Regions from separate parts of the Bradyrhizobium sp. SZCCHNR3119 genome, predicted to be linked through region 4. Evidence: predicted binding sites of a transcription regulator. Region 4 holds the regulator's gene; each other region holds the start of a gene.
What was found. Region 4 encodes PhoB, which activates phosphate uptake and scavenging genes when phosphate is short. Its sites were predicted from a motif close to TGTCATNNANCTGTCAT; they were not measured.
Positions count from the first base shown of each region.

Region 1: the regulator PhoB is predicted to act here: its motif matches at 1,340-1,356, upstream of phnF (phosphonate metabolism transcriptional regulator PhnF).
Region 2: the regulator PhoB is predicted to act here: its motif matches at 2,600-2,616, upstream of ugpB (sn-glycerol-3-phosphate ABC transporter substrate-binding protein UgpB).
Region 3: the regulator PhoB is predicted to act here: its motif matches at 2,467-2,483, upstream of QX034_RS13245 (alkaline phosphatase D family protein).

Region 1 is NZ_JAUEUV010000001.1:907,979-911,731, reverse strand. It holds gene phnE (phosphonate ABC transporter, permease protein PhnE) at 1-572, shown strand, start outside; gene phnF (phosphonate metabolism transcriptional regulator PhnF) at 577-1,302, opposite strand; gene phnG (phosphonate C-P lyase system protein PhnG) at 1,436-1,888, shown strand; gene phnH (phosphonate C-P lyase system protein PhnH) at 1,892-2,500, shown strand; gene QX034_RS04255 (carbon-phosphorus lyase complex subunit PhnI) at 2,504-3,607, shown strand; gene QX034_RS04250 (alpha-D-ribose 1-methylphosphonate 5-phosphate C-P-lyase PhnJ) at 3,604-3,753, shown strand, end outside.
Region 2 is NZ_JAUEUV010000001.1:2,803,035-2,806,787, reverse strand. It holds gene QX034_RS13095 (GIY-YIG nuclease family protein) at 1-60, shown strand, start outside; gene QX034_RS13090 (MarR family transcriptional regulator) at 74-538, opposite strand; gene QX034_RS13085 (organic hydroperoxide resistance protein) at 703-1,128, shown strand; gene QX034_RS13080 (CaiB/BaiF CoA-transferase family protein) at 1,276-2,478, shown strand; gene ugpB (sn-glycerol-3-phosphate ABC transporter substrate-binding protein UgpB) at 2,671-3,753, shown strand, end outside.
Region 3 is NZ_JAUEUV010000001.1:2,838,623-2,842,375, forward strand. It holds gene QX034_RS13235 (Crp/Fnr family transcriptional regulator) at 1-32, opposite strand, end outside; gene QX034_RS13240 (response regulator) at 209-583, shown strand; gene QX034_RS13245 (alkaline phosphatase D family protein) at 826-2,400, opposite strand; gene QX034_RS13250 (TAXI family TRAP transporter solute-binding subunit) at 2,596-3,753, opposite strand, start outside.
Region 4 is NZ_JAUEUV010000001.1:2,077,578-2,081,330, forward strand. It holds gene QX034_RS09835 (aspartate aminotransferase family protein) at 1-242, opposite strand, end outside; gene QX034_RS09840 (GcrA family cell cycle regulator) at 730-1,242, shown strand; gene phoB (phosphate regulon transcriptional regulator PhoB) at 1,509-2,213, opposite strand; gene phoU (phosphate signaling complex protein PhoU) at 2,229-2,945, opposite strand; gene pstB (phosphate ABC transporter ATP-binding protein PstB) at 3,051-3,753, opposite strand, start outside.

The DNA of each region.
Region 1 (3,753 bases), 1.2 Mb from region 4:
TGTTGGGCACGACGCTGGCGGCGCTGGTGGCGTTGCCGATCAGCCTGCTCGCGGCGCGCAATGTCATACCTTCCGCGATCCTCCGCTTTCCGGTCCGTCGGCTGTTCGACACGATCCGCGGCGTCGACCAACTGATCTGGGCGCTGGTCTGGATCAACGTCGTCGGGCTCGGGCCGTTTGCCGGCGTGCTTGCCATCGCAGTCTCCGACTTCGGCGCGCTCGGCAAGCTGTTCTCGGAGGCGATCGAGGCGGCGGACCGGAAACAGGTGGAGGGCATTCGCGCGGCCGGCGGTAGCGCGTTGCACGAGGTTCGCTTCGGTCTGATACCGCAAGTGCTGCCCGTGATTGCGGGGCAGGTGCTCTATTTCATCGAATCCAACACCCGCTCGGCAACGATCATCGGCATCGTCGGCGCCGGCGGCATCGGTTTGCAGCTTGCGGAGCAGATCCGCGTGCTGGAATGGCAGAAGGTTTCGTTCCTGATTTTGATGATCCTGGTGGCGGTCGCCGCAATCGACTGGATCTCAGGTAAGCTGCGCTTCGCCATCATCGGACGGCGCGCGATCGCGTAGATGGTCAGCTCGCGATCTCGAAGGTGACGCGTTCGGCGGCAAACCTCGAGCGCTTGGTGATCAGCGGCGTGCCGTCCGCGTCAATATCGGTGCTATCGACGACCAACACAGGACGCCCCAACGCGAGGTCAAGCCGTGCCGCGTCGCTGGCCTCAGCGATGGCGGCGGTGATCCGCGTCGAACCGCGGCGATAGTCGCGGATATCGTAATGGGCGAGCAGGGCAGTCATCGAGCGGGTCGAGGCGAATATCCGGGCTGCATCGGGAAAGCGTTCCGCCGACAGCCAGGAGGTGCTGAGGCAGATCGGGATCTTGTCAGCCAAACGCAGCGCCTCGATTCGCACCAAGGGCGCGCCGGTCCTGAGCTTGAGCTCGCGCGCGAGTTCGCGTGAGGCTGGCTCCTGCGAGGCTGCGATCAACTGGCCGCGCGGCTCGCGGCCTCCGGCGCCGACGTTCTCCGAGAAGCGCGTGCGCGAGCTGAGCGGGTAGGCGAGGCGCGGAGCCTCGACATAGGTGCCGCTGCCACGCGCCGCCCGCACCAGGCCGCGTTCGGCCAAGGCTGCGAGCGCTCGCCGCACGGTGTGGCGGTTCACCCGATAGATCTCCGCGATCTCGGTTTCGCCGGGCAGCCGCGTGCCGGCGGCAAAGCGCCCTTCGGCGATATCGCGTTCGATCCCGTCCGCCACCTGGCGCCACAGGGCCACCCCGGAAACTGCATCCTGCATGCTCATCGCTGGGTTCCGCCGGAGGTCGTGAAAATCACAGGCATGTCATGAAACGGTCATTGCCGGCCGTTATCAAGTTGTCTACTATCATAGACAACTTAGATCCGGCAAGGCCGAGAAGACCAAGACTGATAAGACGATGAGCGCAGAGGCGATGAAGGACAGACGCAAAGCCGCGATGCGGGTACTGGCGCACGTGCCGGCAGCTGAGATTGCCGAGCGCCTGCAGCCGATCGCACTGCCGCCGCATGCGGAGCTGCGCACGCCTGAGAGCGGGCTGGTGATGGTGCGTGGCCGTGCCGGCGGCGATGGTGCGCCCTTCAATCTCGGCGAAGCTACGGTGTCGCGCGCGGCGGTACGCCTTGCCAGCGGCGAAGTCGGGTTCGGCTACGTGCTCGGGCGCGACGGTAAGAAGGCGCGCCTGGTCGCACTGTGCGATGCGCTGATCCAAGCGGACGCCTATGCCGACGCTGTCGAAACCCAGGTGGTCGCACCGTTGCGCGAACGCGTGCGCGCAGAGCGGCAGCAGAGCGCACGCGAAGCGGCGGCGACGAAGGTCGAGTTCTACACGATGGTGCGCGGCGAGGGTTGAATGATGGGCATGGTCTCAGATCTTCCGGCGGGCTTTGCCGATCCGGTCATCGCGGCGCAGTCGACCTTCCGTGCCGTTATGGAGGCGATGGCCCGGCCGGGCAGCATTCAGCGCGTCACCGTCGACGTCGGCGTGCCGACCGGCCTGACGCGCGCCGCTGCTGCGATCGCCCTGACCTTGTTCGATCATGACACGCCGGTCTGGCTCGATCCGAAATTGGCGGCGGCGCCTGATATTGCGGCTTGGCTCAAATTCCACGCCGGAGCGCCGGTTGTTGCCGCAGTCGCGAATGCCGCTTTTGCGCTGGTCACGGACGGCGCATCGCTACCCGGCTTTGAGTCGTTTGCACTCGGTAGCGGGGAATATCCGGATCGCTCGACGACGCTGGTCCTGCAGGCCGAGAATTTGGGCGAGGGGCGTCATTACACGTTGCGCGGTCCCGGCATCGACGGCACGGCAAGGCTGCGTGCCAAGATCGAGCCGGAGGATTTGTTCGATCGGCTTGCGATCAACGAAACACTGTTTCCGCGCGGTATCGATGTCGTGCTGGTCCATGATGATAGCATGGTGGTGATCCCACGTACGACGCGGCTGGTCGCGGCGGGAGGTTAATGCATGTATGTGGCGGTCAAAGGCGGCGAACGCGCCATCGAGAACGCGCACCGGCTGCTCGCGCATGAGCGGCGTGGCGATCGCGACGTTCCGGAGATCTCGTTGGCGCAGATCGCCGAACAGCTGGGGCTGGCGGTCGACCGGGTCATGGGCGAGGGCTCGCTTTACGACCGGGAGCTTGCAGCGCTTGCCATCAAGCAGGCGCGCGGCGACCTGATCGAGGCGATCTTCCTGGTGCGGGCCTTTCGTGCAACCTTGCCTCGATTCGGCGCGACCGAGCCGGTCGACACCGCCGCGATGCGGGTGCAGCGGCGCGTATCCTCGACCTTCAAAGATATTCCAGGGGGGCAGGTGCTTGGACCGACCTTCGATTACACGCATCGTTTGCTCGATCCGCAGCTGGCGCAAGGTTTCGAGCCGGATCCGCCGGCGCTGGCGGAAGCGCCCGATGTGCCCACTCCGCGCGTGACCGATATTCTCGGGCGCGACGGACTGATCGAGGCGTCACCCCGGGGGCAAGCCGATGCAGCGGTCGGTGACCTCACGCGTGAGCCGCTCAGTTTCCCGGCCGAGCGCGATCTCCGCTTGCAGAATCTCGCGCGCGGCGATGAGGGGTTCTTGCTGGCACTGGGTTATTCGACCCAGCGCGGCTATGGCCGCAACCATCCGTTCGCCGGGGAGATTCGCTTCGGCGAGGTCGAGGTGGAGCTCTTTGCCGAAGAGGTCGGCTTCGCGGTGCCGCTCGGCTCGCTCGAACTCACCGAATGTCAGATGGTCAACCAGTTCAAGGGGTCGGCGACCGAGGCGCCGTGCTTTACCCGCGGCTATGGGCTTGCTTTCGGGCAGAGCGAGCGGAAGACGATGTCGATGGCACTGGTCGATCGTGCTCTGAGGGCGCGCGAACTCGGTGAGGACGTCGTTGCGCCGGCGCAGGACGAGGAGTTCGTGATGTCGCATTCTGACAATGTGCAGGCGACCGGTTTCGTCGAACATCTGAAGCTGCCGCATTACGTCGACTTCCAGTCCGAGCTCGGACTCTTGCGCAAGCTGCGCAAGGAGTTCGAGGAGGCGAACGCAGCGTCGTCTTTGAAGGAGGCCGCTGAATGAACGCGCCGACTTATAATTTCGCCTATCTGGACGAACAGACCAAGCGGATGATCCGTCGTGCGATCCTGAAGGCGATCGCCATTCCCGGCTATCAGGTGCCGTTCGCGAGCCGCGAAATGCCGATGCCCTATGGTTGGGGCACCGGC
Region 2 (3,753 bases), 730 kb from region 4:
GCGTTCGAGAGATATCTCAAGTCGGGCTCTGGCCGCGCTTTTGCGAAGAAGCACTTGTAGGCTGGACGGGTCCCTAGCCTTCCCCCGCCACCGCATCGAGTCGCTCGCGCAGCGCAATCAGGCTCTTCTGCAATGTCGCCAGTTCCGCAACCGAGCATCCCGTCGCGTCGAGAATCGCCGGCGGGATGATCGCCCTGGCCTTCTCGCGCAGCGCCGCGCCCTGCGCGGTCAGCGCCACCAGGACCTGCCGCTCGTCCGCTACCGAACGCGTCCGCTTGACGAGGTGAGCCGTCTCCAGTCGCTTCAGGAGCGGCGTCAAGGTGCCGGAGTCCAGGAACAGCCGCTCACCGATCTCCTTGACCGCCAGGCCATCCCGTTCCCACAGCACCAGCATCACCAGATATTGCGGATAGGTGAGGCCGAGCCGGTCGAGCAGGGGCTTATAGACGCGGTTGAACGCATGCGCCGTCGAATACACGGCGAAACAAAGCTGGTTGGCGAGCAGAAGCGGCGCGTCGGCCGCGGCCTTTCTGGGCATGGTGACCTCGGAAGCTCGGATCGTGACCCCATCTTGGGTCGGCCGGGCATGCCGATCAACGACCCGCGCTACGATCACGAAATTTCTATCGACCAATTATATTGTGCACAATATAATTGTATGCAATATTGTGTCCATCGAAATTCATGACGGGAGACCCGACCATGTCCGTGAACGTGCTCTACAAGACCAGCGCCAAGGCCACCGGCGGCCGCGACGGTGAAGCACAGACCCTCGACGGCTCGCTGAGCGTCAAGCTGGCCACCCCGAAGGAACTCGGTGGCGCCGGCGGTGCCGGCAACAATCCCGAGCAGCTGTTCGCCGCCGGCTATGCGGCCTGCTTCATCGGCGCGATGAAGTTCGTGGCCTCGCAGGGCGGCCCCAAGGTGCCGGCCGACACCTCGGTCACCTCCACGGTCGGCATCGGACCGCGTTCGGAGGGCGGCTTCGGCATCACGGTCGAGCTTGCGGTCTCGCTCCCCGGCCTCGCCAAGGCCGACGCAGAAGCCTTGGTCGAGAAGGCGCACCAGGTATGTCCCTACTCCAACGCCACCCGCGGCAATGTCGACGTCAAGCTGAGCGTCGTCTGACCGGCGCGATTCCACGACACGGCAGGAGATCGCAGGTCGCAGTCTCCTGCCCCTTTTGTGCATGGGCACGGTGCGCCCTCGGATTTGCGCCGGTGCGCCGCCAGTGCTTTATGACCGCGAGTTGACACCAACCTCGCGAATCCCTCGATGACCCCACAATTCGTCCCCGGCGCGATGACCGGCCTGCGCGTGATCGATCTCACGCGCGTGCTCGGCGGACCCTATTGCACCCAGATCCTCGCCGACCACGGCGCCGACGTGATCAAGGTCGAACCGCCCGCCGGCGACGAGGTGCGCGACTGGGGCCCGCCCTTCCATGACGAGGACGCGGCCTATTTCGTCGGCATCAACCGCAACAAGCGCTCGATCGGCCTCGACCTCGCCGCCGAAGGCGGCCGCGCGGTGCTGATGAAGATGCTCGAAACGGCCGACGTGCTGATCGAAAACTTCAAGCCGGGCACGCTGGAAAAATGGGGCATCGGCAGCGATGCCCTGCGCGAGAAATTCCCCCAGCTGGTGCATTGCCGGATCTGCGGCTTCGGTGCCGATGGCCCCCGCGGCGGCAATCCCGGCTACGACGCGATCATCCAGGCCATGACCGGCATGATCGCAGCGACCGGCTCGCCCGAAAGCGGGCCGATGCGGATCGGCGTGCCGCTGGTCGACATCACCACCGGGCTCTATGCCGCGATCGGCATCCTGATGGCGCTGTCGGAGCGGCACCGCTCCGGCCTCGGGCAATTCCTCGAAGTCACGCTGTACGAGACCGGACTCGCCATCATGCATCCGCATACGGCGAACTACTTCATGCACGGCAAGCCGCCATCACTGACGGGCAACGAACATCCGAACCTCGTGCCTTACGCGATCTTCCCGACCAAGACCGACGACATCTTCATCGGCGTCGGCAATGACGGCACGTTCCGTAAGCTCTGCAAGGAGATCGGCCGGCCGGAGCTCGGCACCGATCCACGCTTTGCCCGCAACCGCGACCGCGTCGCAAACCGCGCGGCGCTACGGACAGAACTCGCCGCGGTCTTCAGCCAGTTCGAGGCCGAACCTCTCTGCGACCGGCTGCTCGGAGCCGGCCTGCCGGCAGGTCCGGTGCAGAAGATCGACCAGGCCCTGACCAACGCACATACGCTGCATCGCGGCGATGTCATCGAGAAGGACTGGTACAAGGGTGTTGCCTCACCGATCCGGCTCGGCCGCACCAAGCCGAGCCTGCGCTCGACCCCGCCGAAGTTCAGCCAGCACGCAGGCGAGGTGCTGGGCGAGTTCGGCTATTCGGACGAAGCCATCAAGGCCCTGGTCGACAGCGGCGCTGTCTGCATCGAACGCAAGCGCTGAACGCGAGCCGCCGGTTCAGCTCCACGTGGGCGGGCGGCCGCAACAAATGTAGGGGGAGTTCGCGCGCTTTACCGGCGCGGTGGGGCGTGCTTTCCCCAGCAACTGCGGCCGTCTATACATCTTTCATTGAACCGTCATCCGCCGCTGCTAACGGCCACGAACGTTGATGACGCCCCATGGGAGGTACTTTTGATGTCAGTTCGACAATTTAGCGCCGCGACTTCGGTCCTGGCCATGATGGCCTTTGCCGCCGCCTCGCCCGCGCATGCGGTGACCGAGATCCAGTGGTGGCACGCCATGACCGGCCCGAACAATGACGTCGTGAACAAGCTCGCCAGCGACTTCAACGCCTCGCAGAGCGACTACAAGATCGTTCCGAGCTTCAAGGGCAGCTACGCCGACACGCTGAACGCCGGCATCGCCGCGTTCCGCGCCGGCAACGCGCCGGGCATCATGCAGGTATTCGAGGTCGGCACCGCGACCATGATGGCTGCCAAGGGCGCCATCAAGCCGGTGTCCGAACTGATGAAGGAGGAGGGCGAACCGTTCGACCCGAATTCCTATCTGCCGGCGATCACCGGTTATTATTCGACCTCGAAGGGGGACATGCTGTCGTTCCCCTTCAACTCGTCGAGCATGGTGATGTGGGTCAATCTCGACGCATTGAAGAAGGCCGGCATCGATGCTCCTCCGAAGACTTGGCCGGACGTCTTCGAAGACGCCAAGAAGCTGCATGCAGCCGGCAATCCGACCTGCGGTTTCTCCACGGGCTGGGTGACTTGGGCGCTGATCGAACAGTTCAACGCCTGGCACAACCTGCCGATCGGCACCAAGGCCAACGGGCTTGACGGCTTCGACACCGTGCTCGAGTTCAACTCGCCGCTGGAAACCAAGCTGCTCGAGAACCTGGTCGAGCTGCAGAAGGACAAGAGCTTCGACTATTCCGGTCGCACCAACACCGGCGAAGGCCGCTTCACCTCGGGCGAATGCGCGATGTTCATGACGTCGTCGGCGTTCTATCCGAACGTGAAGGCGAACGCCAAGTTCAACTACACGGCGGTCGCGATGCCGTATTTCCCGGAAGCGAAGGGCGCACCGCAGAACTCGATCATCGGCGGCGCTTCGCTGTGGGTGATGGGCGGCAAGTCGAAGGAAGAGTACAAGGGCATCGCCAAGTTCTTCACCTTCCTGTCCGACACCGACCGTCAGGCCAACCTGCACCAGGTCTCCGGCTATCTGCCGATCACCAAGGCGGCATATGAGAAGACCAAGGTC
Region 3 (3,753 bases), 760 kb from region 4:
CGCGAGAGCGGCGTCACTCCCTGACTCAGCATTGCCATTTCTACGCCCTCTTGGCTCAGTGTTGGCCCTGTCGATTTGTTTCACGCTATGTACAGAAGTGGACCGACAGGGGAACTCTGGTATGGTGGTTTCGTTCCAGGAACCCGCCGGCGTGCTTGTGCGAAGGCGCTGGCTGCGGGGGCCGTCCTTCATCTCTGGAACCCCGCTCATGACCGCTTCGCAACTCGGCTTGCCGGAGCTTTATCAGGACATATTGATCGTCGAGGACGATCCGATCATCGCGCTCGGCCTCGAAGATACGATCCTCGGCTTCGGCGTGCCGACCGTGCGTGTTGCCGCCAACGTCGCGAACGCGCTCGTGATGATCGAGCAGCGCGCGCCGGATTTCGCGCTGCTCGATGTCGGACTGGTGCGCGGCAATAGCTTCGCCGTGGCTGAGCGGCTGGCTGCGCTGCAGATCCCGTTCGCCTTTGCGACCGGTTATGACGCCGACCGCGTGCCCGCGCAATTCTCCGACCGGCCGCGGCTGCAGAAGCCTTGCCCGACGGATGCACTGGAAGCGGCGCTGCGGCGGAAGACGTAGCGAGCGGAGCTGATCGCACCGCTACTAAATTCCCTTTCCCGGCAAGCGGCAGGGCAATCGCATATGACTGTAGCTTCGGGCCTCATGGTTCTCCCGGCGAAGCATCGTCCGGAGACGCGCGGCTTCGCCGCGCCCTCACCATGAGGGTCTGTCATTTTGCCGCAAAACAGGCCCTCGTCCTGAGGAGCTCGCCGGAGGCGAGCGTCTCGAAGGACGGCCGCGGGAGAAATCGTCGGCGGCACTCACTCCAGCTTCGGATCGAGCGTGGTCGACCACAGCGCGATGTCGGCGCGATCGCGCAAGGTGACCGTCATCTGTCCGGTGGCGCCTTCGATCTTGACGTGGCCGAAGAACTGCATGCCCGCCGACGGCGGCAGGTTCTGCTTGTCGAGGCCGGGCGCCTTGATGAAGCGCACCTCGGGGCCGAACGTGTTGTCGAGCTCGTTCGGTCCGAACGTGCCGGCATGCAGCGGCCCCGAGACGAACTCCCAGAACGGCTCGAAGTCCTGGAATTGCGCCTTGTCCGGATTGTAGTAATGCGCGGCGGCGTAGTGGACGTCGGCTGTCAGCCACACCGTGTTCTGGATCGGCGCCGTCTTGATGAAGCGGAGGATCTCGGCAATCTCGAGCTCGCGGCCGCGCGGCGGACCGTCACCTTGCGCGAACGCTTCAGAGCCGCGTTTGTTGGCGGCATCATCATAGACGATCAGGCTGAGCGGCATGTCGGAAGCGATCACCTTCCAGGTCGCGCGCGAGTTCAACAGTGCCCGCTTCAGCCAGCGCATCTGCTCGGGGCCGAGGAAATAGGCATCGGGACCGTATTCGGTCTGCTGATTCGGGTTGTTCGGACCGCGATAGGAGCGCTCGTCCAGCATGAACACGTCGAGATGCGGACCATAGGAGATGCTGCGATAGACGCGACCGGGCTCGACAATGCTTTCGCGCAGCGGATACATCTCGTGGAAGGCGCGCGCGGCGCGCGCCGCCAGCAGCTGGATGTTGCGCTCCTTGTAGGCGGCTGGAAGATCCTTCGAGGCCGACCAGTTGTTGGTGACCTCGTGATCGTCCCACTGCACGAAGATCGGCACCTCGGCATTGAAGGCGCGGACATTGTCGTCGAGGAAATTGTATTTGTGAGCGGCGCGGAATTCGTCGAGCGTCTCGGCGACCTTGGCCTTCTCCGGGATGGTGAGATTCTTCCAGAGCTTGCCGTCGGAAAGCTTCACCTCGGATGCGATCACGCCGTCGGCGTAGATGGTGTCGCCGGAGTGGATGAAGAAGTCCGGCCGGTGCTTTTTCATGGTCGAGAACGTGAACATGCCCCCGTCGTCCGGGTTGATGCCCCAGCCTTGCCCGGCGACGTCGCCGCCCCAGACGAAGCTGACATCGCGCTTGTCCGAGGGCGCGGTACGGAAGCGGCCGACGACCGGCTCGCTCTCGATGTCGGGATGCGACAAGTCGCGGAATTTGACGCGGTAGAAGATATCCTGGCCGCCGGGCAGGTTCTCGACCAGCATCTTGGCCGTGTAGTCACTTTCCGGCAGCGCTGCGATCGGCGGCAGCGCGCGGGCGTCCTTGAACGTGTCTGATGTGGCGACCTCGACCAGCATCTGCGCGGGTCGGTCGGCGCGCGACCAGATCACGCCGCCGTCGCTGCTCACATCGCCGGACTGCACACCGTGAGTGATCTGCGGCCGGTCGGCGGCGCGGCTGAGGTAAGGCATGGCCAGCGTGCTGACGCCGGCTGCGGCCGCGGTGGACAGGAAGCGGCGGCGGGAGAGCGCATGGAAAGCGCGGCGTGGGATTCGGATCGTCATGAATATCTCCTCCGGGGCGGCGGCGAGTCGCGCCCGAATGTACGACCGAAGAGCTAGGAAAATTCGATGACAGCGCGATTACGCGAAGGCGCCACAGGGGAGGATTTTGCGAGCCGTTCCGATGTCGGTCCACGAAGCTGACGTCGGCTGGCGGTGAAGCGCCAGCGTTGCATCGCGGCTGGACTTGCCTTGGTATCAGGTGCCGGTCGCGCGCAATTGGGGACCGTTGCCGGTGCCGGCGCGCGGCGGGGTCTGCGGCATGCTCATCAGGATCAGCTTGCGGTCGGCGACCGCATTGTGGAACTGCTCGAGCGCGATGTTGAAGGCGGTGAGCGCGGCGTGCTCGATCGCGCCATCCTCGAAACAGGCAAGCGTGTTGCGCAGGATGTCGTCGGCTTCGCTCTGCATGTTGTCGAGCTCTTCGGGGGAATCGCTCTTGCGCGCGATCGTGATCATTTCGAGCAGCCGGTCACGCATCGAACTGTTGATGAACCGCTCGTCCTTCTTCAGATAGCCGGCGAACCAGGCACCGATCGAGCCCATCGCCGAGAGCGCCATCAGGCTCCACCAGATGTAATCGCTGTAGCGGTCGAGGAAGGTCTTCTCCTCGCCGTCGACAAAGGCGGCCGCTCCCGGATGCACTGGGATCGCGGCGTCCTTGTCGGTGTCGGGGGTCTCGATCTTCGCAGCCAACGGGAATTCCGACATCAGCTGCTGGCGCACCGAAAACAGCTGGCGGGCGAAGGCGGAGACGGTCGATTCCGCCAAGCCTTTGCGCGCCACGATGTGGTGGTTGAAGCTGATCGTCTTCACCTCGTCCTCGGGCCGGTCGGGCGAGCCGCCGAAGGCGCCGGCCGGGATGTCGGCCGCTTCATATTCCGGATGATTCTGCGCGATCGCTTCCGCAGAATCGATCGCAAGGAAGGTCGGTGTGCCGCCATCCTTGGTGGAGGCTGCGATCGCCTCCGTCGTGATCTTGCTGTTGACAGGTCCCGCAGCCAGCCAGACGTCGGCTTTCTGACTGCGCACCGCGTCGATGGCCTCGGTGATCGGGAATTGCAGGATATCGACCTTGCCGGGATCGACGCCATATTGCTGCAGGATCACCTTGAGCAGATTGACGTTGGCCGGAGTGCGGCCGATGACGCCGATCTTGCGGCCGGCGAGCTGCGAAATCTTGGTGATCTTCGCGCCCTTCCTCCGGCCCTTGGCCGGCGGCACCCATAGCACCGCGACGTTCTTGCGCAGCGTTGCCACGGCCTGCGCGTTCTTCGGAACGTTGAGGTCGCCGCGGATGATGGCGAGATCGACCTTGCCTTCGGCGAGCGCCTGCGCGCTTTCGGCGGCGCCCTC
Region 4 (3,753 bases):
GCAAGCCGCTCGCCGTCCGGGCTCTTGAACAGGTTCGACATGTGCCAGAGCTTGGTCGCCTGCTCCTGCAGCGCCTTCACCAAATGCGGATGCGCGTGACCCAGCGCATTCACGGCGACGCCGGAGGTGAAGTCGAGATAGCGCTCGCCATTGGTCGCGATCAGCCAGGCGCCCTCGCCGCGCTCGAAGGCGAGATCGATCCGGGCAAATACGGGGAGCAGATGCGACGCGACGTCCGTCATGGCTGATCACTTGAGCTGACGGGCCGGTCAAGACGCGCACGAGGAGGCGCAAAGCAGCGCCATCGCGCACCCGGGACCCGGCCCTGGAAAACAAAATGTGCCGCCTTTTCAAGGCGGCACGGACAACTATTGTATGCGCAGGACGTTCGCTGTCAACACGCGTGAGCCAGCCGCCTCAGCGCGGAACAGGTGGGGTTTCCGGTCGATGACAGTGCTAAGCGTTCCCGGTCCACATCGACGGAAGGTGTGGACGGTGGCCCCCGACTCTTGCGCGGGAGTCACGGCATATTGTAGCGTTTTTCGCATCGAGTACGACATCTCGTGCAGCAGGTCTGATCCTTAAGAGTTCGGTGGTTCGGCGTACACGTCCGGGCGCGCATCTCGCGCCCGGCGAGGGCTAAGGGATTCTGCGAGCAGGGATTTTCGTGAGTTTGGCACCGCAGCGCTGTCCCGAAACTGGCCAGCGAAACGCGAAGGGAAAGGTGCGATGACGGTATTGACCTGGTCGGACGATCGCGTCGAGCAGTTGAAAAAGCTCTGGGAGGCCGGACTGTCGGCCAGCCAGATCGCAGCGGAGCTCGGAAATGTGACGCGCAACGCCGTGATCGGCAAGGTCCACAGGCTCGGCCTCTCCGGTCGCGCCAAGAGCCCTGCCGCCGCCGCTCCGCGTCAGCGCAAGGCGCGCCCCGCTCAGCCGATGATGCGGGTGGCCCGCCCGGTGGCGCGCGGCAATACCGCGCTCGCCCAGGTGTTCGAGGTCGAGACGGAGCCCGATCCGATCACCTTCGACAATGTGGTGCCGATGAACCAGCGGCTGTCGCTGCTCGAGCTCCGCGAAGGCACCTGCCACTGGCCGGTCGGCGATCCCGCCAGCGCGGACTTCTTCTTCTGCGGCGGCAAGGCGCTGAACGGCCTGCCCTATTGCGCGCAGCATTCGCGCATCGCCTATCAGCCCGCGGCCGATCGCCGTCGTCACCCCGGCAAGAGCCCGGCACGCTGATCTGTTGCGCATCTTGGACGCGCTGTTAGCTCAGCCATCAGCTGTCGTCCCCGCGAACGCGGGGACCCATAACCACCGGCGGGCGTGGTTATGATGGATGTTAGCTACAGCTGCAGCTCTATCATCAGCATTTGCGGTTATGGGTACCGGCGTTCGCCGGGATGACGGCGGCGCACGTTGCAAGCGCGCTTGTCATGACAAAAAAGGCGGAGCCGAAGCTCCGCCTTTGATCGGGCGCTGTTTGTCGCCGCGCGATCGCCCTCAGCTCACGATTCCGCCTTCGCAAAGCGGTCGTCGAGCGCATAGCCCGCGCCACGCACGGTGCGGATCGGATCCTGTTCGCGTCCCGGATTGAGCAGCTTGCGCAAGCGTCCGATGTGCACGTCCACCGTACGCTCGTCGATGTAGATGTCGCGGCCCCAGACGCTGTCGAGCAGCTGCTCGCGGCTGAACACGCGGCCCGGATGTTCCAGGAAGAACTCAAGCAGCCGATATTCGGTCGGCCCGAGATCGATCGGCCGGCCGGAGCGGGCGACGCGGCGCTTCTCGCGATCGAGCTCGATGTCGCCATAGGCGAGCACGGTGGCGAGCCGCTCGGGGCTCGCGCGGCGGAGCAGACCCTTCACGCGGGCCAACAGCTCGGGCACCGAGAACGGCTTGACGATGTAATCGTCCGCCCCGGTGGCGAGCCCGCGGACCCGCTCGCTCTCCTCGCCGCGCGCCGTCAGCATGATGATCGGCAGCTGCTTGGTCTCGGGCCGGGCGCGCAGGCGCCGGCACAGCTCGATGCCGGACAGGCCCGGCAGCATCCAGTCCAGCACCACGAGATCGGGCACCCGTTCCTTCAGTCGCGTGTCGGCGTCGTCGCCGCGCGCAACCGTCTCGACCTCGTAACCTTCGGTCTCGAGATTGTAGCGCAGCAGCGTCGTCAGCGCTTCCTCGTCTTCCACAACCAGAATGCGCGCACTCATCGCTCAGCTTCTCTCTCAGTTTCCGGGGGCGGTGGCCGCGAAGGACGTCATGTCGCCCTTCGGACGCTTGTCGATCATCGGCTGGCCTTCGATCATGTAGAACACGGTTTCCGCGATGTTGGTCGCATGATCGCCGATCCGTTCGATGTTCTTGGCGCAGAACATCAGGTGAATGCAGAACGAGATGTTGCGGGGATCTTCCATCATGTAGGTGAGCAGCTCGCGGAACAGCGAGGTGCAGATGGCGTCGACCTCCTCGTCGCCCTTCCACACCGTCATCGCCGCCGGCAGATCGTGGGCGGCATAGGCGTCGAGCACCGACTTGACCTGCGACTGCACCAGGTCGGTCATGTGCTCCAAACCGCGGATCAGCTTCAAGGGATGGAAATCGCTCTCCAGCGCGGCGACGCGCTTGCCGATGTTCTTGGCGAGGTCGCCGATCCGCTCGAGGTCGGTCGCAACCCGCATCGCGCCGACGATCTCGCGCAGGTCCACCGCCATCGGCTGCCGGCGGGCGATGGTGAGCACCGCGCGCTCCTCGATCAGCCGCTGCAGACTGTCGATCTCGGCGTCCGTCTGGATCACCCGCTCGCCGAGCGCGACGTCGCGCCGCACCAGCGCGTCGACGGAATCCACGATCAGCCGCTCGGCCAAGCCGCCCATCTCCGCGACCAGCCGCGTCAGCTCCTGCAGGTCACTGTCAAACGCCTTGACGGTATGTTCACTGGCCATGTCTGTCTCCTCGGCAATGCCGTCGTAGTCCGGCGCGTCAATTCGGGTCTCGCTGCCTCAGCCAACTGCCCCTTGCCGACCGATGCAAGGGGTCCGTTTCCGGCATCAGCCGAAGCGGCCGGTGATGTAGTCCTGGGTCCGCCGATCGCTCGGCGAGGTGAAGATCTTGCTGGTATCGTCGAACTCGATCAGCTCGCCGAGATACATGAAGGCGGTCTTGTCGGAGACGCGGGCCGCCTGCTGCATGTTGTGGGTCACGATCGCGATCGTGTAGTTGTCCGACAGCTCCTGGATCAACTCCTCGACCTTGGCGGTCGAGATCGGATCGAGCGCCGAGCACGGCTCGTCGAACAGGATCACCTCGGGACGCACCGCAACGGTGCGGGCAATACAGAGACGCTGTTGCTGGCCGCCGGAAAGGCTCAGGCCCGAGGCGTTGAGCTTGTCCTTGACCTCGTTCCACAGCGCGCCGCCGCGCAACGCCTTCTCGACCCGGTCATCCATCTCGGATTTGGAGATCTTCTCATACAGGCGGATGCCGAAGGCGATGTTCTCGTAGATCGTCATCGGGAACGGCGTCGGCTTCTGGAACACCATGCCGACGCGCGCACGCAAGAGGTTCAGGTCGAGCTTGGGGTCGAGGATGTTGGTGTTGTCCAGCATCAGCTGGCCTTCGGCGCGCTGGCCCGGATACAGATCATACATCCGGTTGAAGATGCGCAGCAGCGTGGACTTGCCGCAGCCGGACGGTCCGATGAAGGCCGTCACCCGGTTGGTTCCGAGCGACAGGTTGATGTTCTTCAGCGCA